2 regions of the Actinoplanes sp. HUAS TT8 genome follow, and region 1 is predicted to be linked to the other one. Evidence: riboswitches for the same ligand, from Rfam matches in the RefSeq annotation. Region 1 holds a riboswitch; the other holds the start of a gene.
The links. Region 1 has a riboswitch for S-adenosylmethionine ahead of thrC (threonine synthase). Riboswitches for the same ligand answer to the same signal wherever they lie in the genome.

Region 2: another riboswitch for S-adenosylmethionine. It lies ahead of ACSHV8_RS29585 (aminotransferase class V-fold PLP-dependent enzyme); the one in region 1 lies ahead of thrC (threonine synthase).

The regions. Positions count from the first base shown of each region.
Region 1 is NZ_CP195646.1:9,743,347-9,747,653, forward strand. It holds gene ACSHV8_RS43355 (alpha/beta fold hydrolase) at 1-721, shown strand, start outside; gene ACSHV8_RS43360 (ABC transporter permease) at 718-1,632, shown strand; SAM riboswitch class I at 2,188-2,320, shown strand; gene thrC (threonine synthase) at 2,332-3,615, shown strand; gene ACSHV8_RS43370 (hypothetical protein) at 3,795-4,271, opposite strand; gene ACSHV8_RS43375 (N-acetyltransferase family protein) at 4,271-4,307, opposite strand, start outside.
Region 2 is NZ_CP195646.1:6,636,581-6,640,887, reverse strand. It holds gene ACSHV8_RS29595 (M20 family metallopeptidase) at 1-636, opposite strand, end outside; gene ACSHV8_RS29590 (DUF1684 domain-containing protein) at 670-1,452, opposite strand; SAM riboswitch class IV at 1,525-1,639, shown strand; gene ACSHV8_RS29585 (aminotransferase class V-fold PLP-dependent enzyme) at 1,688-2,893, shown strand; gene ACSHV8_RS29580 (putative bifunctional diguanylate cyclase/phosphodiesterase) at 2,936-4,307, shown strand, end outside.

The DNA of each region.
Region 1 (4,307 bases):
GCTCGTCCCCGGCGCGCAGATCCTGTCCCGGGTCGGCGCGCTCGTCGAAGGCCCCGGCTTCCTGCCACACCTGACCGGGCATCAGAACCTGGAGGCGTACTGGCGGGCCACCGGCCGCCCGTGGGAGGACGCCCGCTTCGACGAAGCCCTGGAAATCGCCGGACTCGGCTCGTCGGTGCACCGGCGGACCAAGAACTACAGCCACGGCATGCGCCAGCGGCTGGCCATCGCCCAGGCCATGCTCGGCCTGCCCGAACTGCTGGTCCTCGACGAACCGACCGACGGGCTCGACCCGCCGCAGATCGCCGAGATGCGCCGGGTGCTGCAGCGGTACGCCACCGACGGGCGGGCCGTGCTCGTCTCCAGCCACCTGCTGGCCGAGGTCGAACAGACCTGCACCCACGCCGTCGTGGTCAACAAGGGGCGGATCGTCGCGTCCGGCCCGGTCGACGACATCGTCGGCGAGTCGCCGTCGGTCACCATCGACGTGACCGACGTACCGGCCGCCACCGAGATCCTCACCGGGCTGGGCGTCCGCTCGGTCACCCCGGACGGCGCGAGCGGCCTGATCGTCGACATGAACGGCACACCGCGCGCCGAAGTGGTCGCATCCCTGGTCCGCGCCGGTGTCGGCGTCGACCGGGTGGTGCCGCGCCGCCGCCTCGAAGACGCGTTCCTGGCCCTGGTGGGCGACAACTCGCGGGGAAGTGGAGACCGATGAGCGGGCTTGTGAGCGAATCCCCGGGCACCGTCGAGCGTGGCCAGGCGTCGAGCGTTTCCGCGGCGGTGGGATACCGCCCGTCCCGGACCCTGCCGATCGTCGCCGAGATCCGACGGCAGGCGTCCCGGCGCCGCACCCAGCTGGCCCTCGGCTTCATGGTGCTGCTGCCGCTGATCATCCTGGTCGCGTTCGAGTTCGGTGGCGGGAACGGTGACGACGACAGCAACGGCGGCGGCGCCTTCAGCAGCCTGGTCGACCTGGCCACCTCGGGCGGGCTGAACTTCGCGCTGTTCTGTCTGGCCGTGTCGGCCGGCTTCCTGCTGGTGGTGGTCTTCGCGCTCTTCGCCGGAGACACCGTGGCCAGCGAGGCGAGCTGGGGAAGCCTGCGGTACCTGCTGGCCATCCCGGTCCCGCGGGCCCGGCTGCTCGCGGTCAAGCTGGTGGTGGCGCTGGGCTACGCGTTCCTGGCGCTGTTCCTGCTGGCCGGGACCGGACTGCTGGTCGGGACGCTGCGCTACGGCTGGCATCCGCTCGGCAGCACCATCGCGTCGCAGATCCCGCCCGGTCAGGGTGTGCTGCGGCTGCTCGGCATCCTCGCCTACCTCGCCGTGATCCTGCTGGTCGTGGCCGGCCTGGCCTTCCTGCTCTCGGTCCTCACCGACGCCGCTCTGGGCGCGGTCGGCGGGGCGGTACTGCTCTGGATCCTCTCCAGCATCCTGGACCAGATCACCGCGCTCGGCTCGATCCGCAACGCCCTGCCCACCCACTACAGCGACGCGTGGTTGGGGCTGCTGTCGACCCCGGTCCAGACCGAGGACCTGGCCAAGGGCGCGATTTCGGCGATCATCTACGCGGTGATCTTCTGGGGTGTCGCCTTCTTCCGCTTCACCCGCAAGGACATCACCTCCTGACCCGCCCAAGCCCCACGACCCGACCCGCCCACGCCTCGCGCGCTCGCCGCTGACCGACTTGGCGGCCCGCGAGCCGCGGCTGGGCCTCTTGTGGCAGCCACGTCGCGGCGTTGGCCCTGGTCCGGCCTTCGCAGCGCGGGTTGCGTGCTCAGCTGGTGCTGAGGGTTGTTTCCGGCCGTTTTTGGAGCCCTCAGTGCCAGCCGACGGGCGGGACCCCGCGGCTGGGGCTTGGGTGGGCCGCAGCCTCGCGTGGGCTGACGCACAGGACGTTGGTGGGCGGTTTCGGGCGTGGGCGGGTTTGTTGCTCTGAGCGCAACCAGCCGACCACGTCGCCCTTTCGGGCGTCGCGTTTTGGCCGCGCCAGCGGCCTGCGAGGGTCGGAAGGGTCCCCGCGGGAGCGACGGTCTGTACCCCGGCGGACCTGGGACATGAAGAATTTGAACTTGATCTTCGAAGGGTTGAGGCCGGCCCGCCGATGTGGGGGGTCGCTCACACATCGGGAAGTCACTGGGGAGAAGGCGAAGCTTCGTCGTAAGCTTCGGGAAACAACTGAATACCTCATCCAGAGGGGCAGAGGGAACGGCCCTGTGAAGCCCCGGCAACCACCGCAGATGTCTCGATGACGAGGCCGCCCGCGGCAGGTGCTAATTCCGTCCTGCCGGCAGGTCGCCGGTGGGAAAGATGAGAGGGAAGGCCTCGATGACGTCTACCGTCAGTGCATCCGCTGCTATCACCACCTCGCCCGCCCGCGGCCTGATCTGCCGTGCGTGCCGCGCTGAGTACCCGCTGGCCGCCCAGCACGCCTGTTACGAGTGTTTCGGCCCGCTCGAGGTGGCCTATGACGAGGCCGCTCTCGCGCGGGTGACCCGGGCCCAGATCGAGGCGGGCCCGCAGAACATCTGGCGCTATGCGGCGCTGCTGCCGGCGGGGCAGGACCCGGCGACCCGGGTGACCCTCGATCCCGGTCTGACGCCGCTGGTCAGTGCCCCGCAGCTGGCCGCCGAGCTGGGCATCACCGGCCAGCTCTGGATCAAGGACGACTCGCAGAACCCGACCCATTCGTTCAAGGACCGGGTCGTGTCGGTGGCGTTGACCGCCGCCAAGGAGCTGGGCTTCACCCGGTTCTCCTGCGCCTCCACCGGCAACCTGGCGAATTCGGTGGCCGCCCACGCGGCCCGGGCCGGGGTGCCGAGCATCGTGTTCATCCCGAGCGACCTGGAGCAGGGCAAGATCGTCACGACCGCGGTCTACGGTGGTGAGCTGGTCGCGATCGAGGGTTCCTACGACGACGTGAACCGGCTCTGCAGCGAGCTGGTGGAAACGGACGAGTTCGAGGACACCGCGTTCGTGAACGTGAATGTTCGCCCGTTCTACGCCGAGGGCTCGAAGACGCTCGGCTACGAGGTCGCCGAGCAGCTCGGCTGGCGCATCCCGCAGCAGGTGGTCATCCCGATGGCCTCCGGTGAACTGCTCACCAAGGTGGACAAGGCGTTCAGCGAGCTGGTCGAGATCGGACTGGTCGACGCGCCCGAGGGCGGCTGGACCGTGTTCGGCGCCCAGTCGCAGGGCTGCAACCCGATCGCGGTGGCGCTGCACAACGACACCGACGTGATCACCCCGGTGAAGCCGACCGGCATCGCCAAGTCGCTGAACATCGGCGACCCGGCCGCCGGGCCGTACGCGATCGAGGCCGTCCGCCGCACCGGCGGCTGGATGGACTACGCGAACGACGACGAGATCCGGGCGGGCATCAAGCTGCTGGCCCGGACCACCGGTGTCTTCGCCGAGACGGCCGGCGGCACCACCGTCGCCGTCCTGAAGAAGCTCGTCGAAAGCGGCAAATTGGACCCGGCCAAGGAGACCGTCGTCTACAACACCGGCGAGGGTCTGAAGACGCTCGACGCGATCGCCGCCGAGGTCGGCCCGACCCACCGGATCAAGCCGTCTCTGAAGGGTGCTCGCGAGGCCGGCCTGCTGGGATAACTGTCGGTAACCGGTTATCTGCCGGTTGTCGAATATTCCTTCCTCCGAGGACTTGCGCGCCGATCTCCGGATCGGCAGGATGCTTGTCGCGGGAGGACGCGACGCCGTAAGTGGGCCCCTCACCTGAGCTTGGCGACAATCTCCGAGGGATCCCAACGACCCCAGCGCTGACCCAATGGCTACGGCCGGAGGCGCTGTGCGTTCCGTCCTCCCGACCAAATCTTGCGCAGCCACGGCCGCAGTGGCAGATCCTCGGGATAACCGCCGTCGAGCAGTCCGGCGTGGCGTTCGAACCAGTTGCGCACACCCCAGGACCCGGTCGTCATGTAGGACCAGCCACAGGCGACCCAGTAGGCCGGGAAGAACAGCGGGCCGAGCACCGCGTACTGCCCGGCGTGGCGGCTCTCGTGCGCGAGCAGGGCGGCCCGTTCCTCGGCGAGCAGCCACTCGGCGCTGCGCCGCGTGATGATCACCGAACCGACGGTGAAGCAGGACGCCGGCGGCATCGGGAGTTTCCAGTGCTCGGCGATCAGCACGCCGTCGCGCCCGCGGCGGACCCTCGTCCGGGTGACCAGGGCGAGCAGCAGCCCGGCGCCGGTGGTCCCGTTCGCGGCGGTCAGAACCGTCCGGGCGAGGTGCCGGCGTCGGGCCGGCATCAGATCCGCCGGCGCATCTGCAGCTCGGTCAGGACG
Region 2 (4,307 bases), 3.1 Mb from region 1:
CCAGGCTTCCGCGGACGGTACGGGATAGCGCTCCAGCACCCGATCGACCGCCTCCCAGAGCGTGATCAGCGCGTTGGAGCCCAGCCACGGATAGGCCGCGTGGGCCGTCTGCCCGGAAGCGACCAGTCGCGCCCGCACCAGCCCCTTGGACTCGGTGACCACCCGCAGCGCGCTCTGCTCACCGATGACCACGAAGTCGCCGCGGACACCCTGGTCGACCTGATGGCCCGTACCGTCGAAGCCGCCCACCTCCTCGTCGGTGACCAGCTGCAGCGCGATCGGGTAGGGCAGTTCGGCCGCGAGCGACCGGAACACCGTGGCCAGCACGAGCGCGGCCACCTTCATGTCGTGCGCGCCCCGGCCGTAGAGCCGGTCGCCCTCCCGGCGGGCCCGGAACTGGTCCGGCGTGCCCGGAACCACGTCCAGGTGACCGTTGAGGATCACCCGAGGCTGCCCGGGCCGGTCGGGGTGGGTGACGAGTGCGCTCGGCTTGCCCCGGGACTCGAAGCGCTGGATCTCGAAGTCCGGCCCGACCACGTCGAGCGCGAGGCCGAGGGCCCGGTGCAGCTCACCGGGCCGATCGGCGGTGGAGCGGATTCCGATCAGCGCCTCGGCGGACGCGAGCAGTTCCTCCATGAACCGACGCTATCGGGGAAGCCTGAACCGACGCTATCGGGGAAGCTGCTCGCCCGCCTCCACCGCCACGGGCAGCTTGTTCCCGGCCGGCGGCAGCGGGCAGGTCGCGAACTCGGTGTACGCGCACGGCAGGTTGGTCGCCCGGTTGAAGTCGAGCGTCACCGTCCCGTCGGCGGCCGGCGCGGGGATCGCCAGACTCCGATTGGCGGCGTACGTCGTGACCCCGGAAGTCGCGTCGGTGAACAACACGAAGAGTGAACCCGGCGTGCCGCCGTTGAACGCGGTGAGGGCCAGATCCTCCCCGCCCACGGTGAATTCGACCTTGCCGGGCGACTCGTAGACGTGTTCGAGCCCCTCCGAGACCGAGCCCACGGTCACCGGCACGGGCGCCTCGAACGGCACGAAAGTGCCGCTCACAACCCACTTCTCATCGGCCGTGTAGGCCGGCGTCCCGAGATATTTGACCAGGGTCTCGTTGTCGGGGTGCCGGGGCCGCAGCACGTCATAGCCGCCCCGCCGAGCGATCTCCAGCTTCGCGTCACCGTAACCCACAGTGATGTCACCGCGTTCGGGGATCGGCCCGAACGCATGCGTCCCGGTCACAGTCGCCCCGTCGATGAGCAGCGACTCGTCCGGCCCGAGGTCGACGACCACGCCGTCCGGCCCGGTGTGCCACGAGCCCGGCGCGTCCGGGAAGTGCTGCGGCTTCTCGTCCAGCCAGTGCAGGCCGGTGATCGCCAGGAACCCGTGCGGGTCGGCCCGCCGCTTCTCGTGCTCGTCGTGCCACCGCGTCCACTGCTGCTGGAAATCGCTCATACATCGACCTTAATCCCTACTCGTGGAATGGGATATGGCACGGCGCTGTGAGTTCTGCTAACTTCGTGGCCAGGTCATGAGTGTCAGCGCGTAGCCCCGGCTTGCTGACCGGCAACCCTTGCGTTCGCGATGGGGTGCCCCGGGTGAGGACCGGGCCGGTGTCGCCCGACGCCGGCAAGCGCGGGCCCCGTGGGGTCCCAGACCTCGGCGGAGGCATGCCGTGTCGGCTCTCGACATCGTCGGCGACGACCTGAAGACCGAACTTCCCACCGGCGAGACGGTGCGTTTCGCGCACCTGGACTACGCCGCCTCGGCTCCCTGTGCCGAGGCCGCCGCGCAGGCCGTCGCCGAACTGCTCCCGAGGTACGGCAGCGTGCACCGCGGTACCGGCGTCCGGTCGCAGACCTCGACGGTGGCCTACGAGGTGGCCCGGGACGTGGTGGCCGAGTTCGTCGGCGCCCGCCCCGGCGACCAGGTGATCTTCACGCGGAACACCACGGACGCGCTGAACCTGCTGGCCCGGGCCCTGCCGCCGAGCACCACGACGATCCTGTTCGAGGGCGAGCACCACGCCAACCTGCTGCCCTGGCCGAATCAGCTCCGGCTCCCCGCGCCGAAGTCCGCCGATGAGGCGATAAATGCGGTCGAAAATGCGCTCGGCGGCATCACCGGACCCGCGGTTGTCACCGTTACCGGAGCCGGCAACGTCACCGGCGAAGTGTGGCCGATCAGGGAAATCTCCGACATCGCCCACGCGCACGACGTACGCGTCATTGTTGATGGAGCCCAGCTGGCGCCGCACCTACCGGCGAACCTGGACCACCTGGGTGCTGATTTTCTGGCTTTCTCCGGTCACAAGCTGTACGCCCCCTTCGGCGGCGGAGTCCTGGCCGGCCGGGCCGACTGGCTGGACGCCGCCGAGCCCTACCTCTACGGCGGCGGGGCCAGCGCCACCGTCGGCGACCGCCCCGGCGACCTGACCTGGGCCACCGGCCCGGCCCGGCACGAGGGCGGCACCCCCAACCTGCTCGGCGCCGTCGCGATCGCCGCCGTCTGCGCCGCCCTGCTGGTCGCCGACCGCGACGCCCTGCACGAGCACGAGCAGCGCCTCCTGACCCGTCTCCGCCGGGGCCTGCCCGAGGGCGCCCGCGAGGTCAGCCTGTTCGGCCCGGACCACCCGCGGGTCGGCATCGTCTCGCTCGCCCTCCCCGGCCACGATCCCGCGCAGGTCGCCCACCGGCTGGGCCGCGAGTACGGCATCGGCGTCCGGGCCGGCCAGTTCTGCGCCCATCCGCTCGTCCGGCGCCTGGTGAACGCCGAAAAATCCGACACGTGCGACGCGCCCGGAGCCGGCCTGCTCCGGGCCAGCTGGGGCCTCGGCAGCACCGAGGACGACGTCGACCGCTTCACGAAAGCACTGGCCGAGATACTCCGCTCCTGACCGGCAACCGGCGGGAACCTGCGCTCACCCCGGAACGTTCCGATGAACGGAACCGTGGGGACCTGGCTGATGAGGCTGCGGGACCGCCTACCCTCCGGTGGCGGCCTGCGCGACGAGGACTGGGCGACGAGGCACCGTCTGCTGACGGTGCTGCTCGGCGTCGTCGTGCTCGTGGTGACCGTGTTCGGCGCGCTGCGCCCGGATCAGGGCGCCACGTTGCTCTGGACGGACCTGCTGGTCCTGCCCTGCGTGGTGGCCGGCACCCTGCTGAGGGGACGCCGGCTGCGCTCGGTCGCGGTGGCGATCGGGTTCACCGTCGCCTGCGCCGGTTTCGTGTCGCTGAGCAACGGCCTGACCGAGGCGCACTTCTCGTTCTTCGTCGCGGTCGCCGCGCTCGCCCTCTACCGGGACTGGGCCCCGTTCGGCGCGTTCCTGGTGGCCACGACCCTGCACCACGGGCTGTTCGGCGTGATCACCGGCACGCACACCTACGACCACCACTCGGCGCAGGCGCACCCGCTGCTCTGGGCCGGCCTGCACGGCTTCGCGGTGCTGCTGGCGGCCGGTTTCCAGGTGGTCCAGTGGGGGCTGACCGAGGCCGAGGAGCGCCGCGCCGCGGACAACCTGGAGGAGAGCCAGGCCCAGCTCAGCGTCGCCTTCGACGAGACTCCGGTGCCGATGGCGATGTTCGCGCCGGACGGGCTGGTGCTGCGCACCAACGCGGCCTACCGGCACTGGTTGCGGTTGCCGGACGAGCTTCCGGCCGATTTCTCCGTACGGGATGTGCCGCTCGTCGCCGTGGCCGAGGAGGGCAGCGCCTTCCCGCGGATGTCGGCGTCCCCCCACCCGCTCACGCTGACCCGGCAGTACCGGCGCACCGACGACGGCGAGCTGATCTGGGTCGAGCTGCACAGCACGCCGCTCTACGACAAGCAGGGCACCCTGCGGTTCATCTTCGTGCACTGCCTGGACGTCACCAGTGTCCGCAACCACGAGGAGGAGCTGCGCCGCCAGGTGCGGCACGACTCGCTGACCGGTCTGCTGTCCCGCAAGGCGTTCGAGAACGACCTGGCCGTGCTCCTGGCCGGCCGGAACCCGGTCAGCGTCATCTACATGGACGTGGACCGGTTCAAGTCGGTCAACGACGGTTCCGGCCACGCGGCCGGCGACGACGTGCTGCGCGCGCTGTCGGCCCGGCTGTCCCGGGTCGTGCCGCCGGGCGCACTGCTGGCCCGGCTCGGCGGTGACGAGTTCGTCGTCGCGGTGACCGGTCCTCCGGGCACCGGCCTGCGGGTCGGGCAGGAGATCCTGGCCTCGCTGGGCGAGCCGCTGGACGTGGCCGGCAACCCGTTGCCGATCTCGGTCAGTGTCGGCGTCGCCTCCGATCACGGCGCCGAGCACTCGGACGACGTCG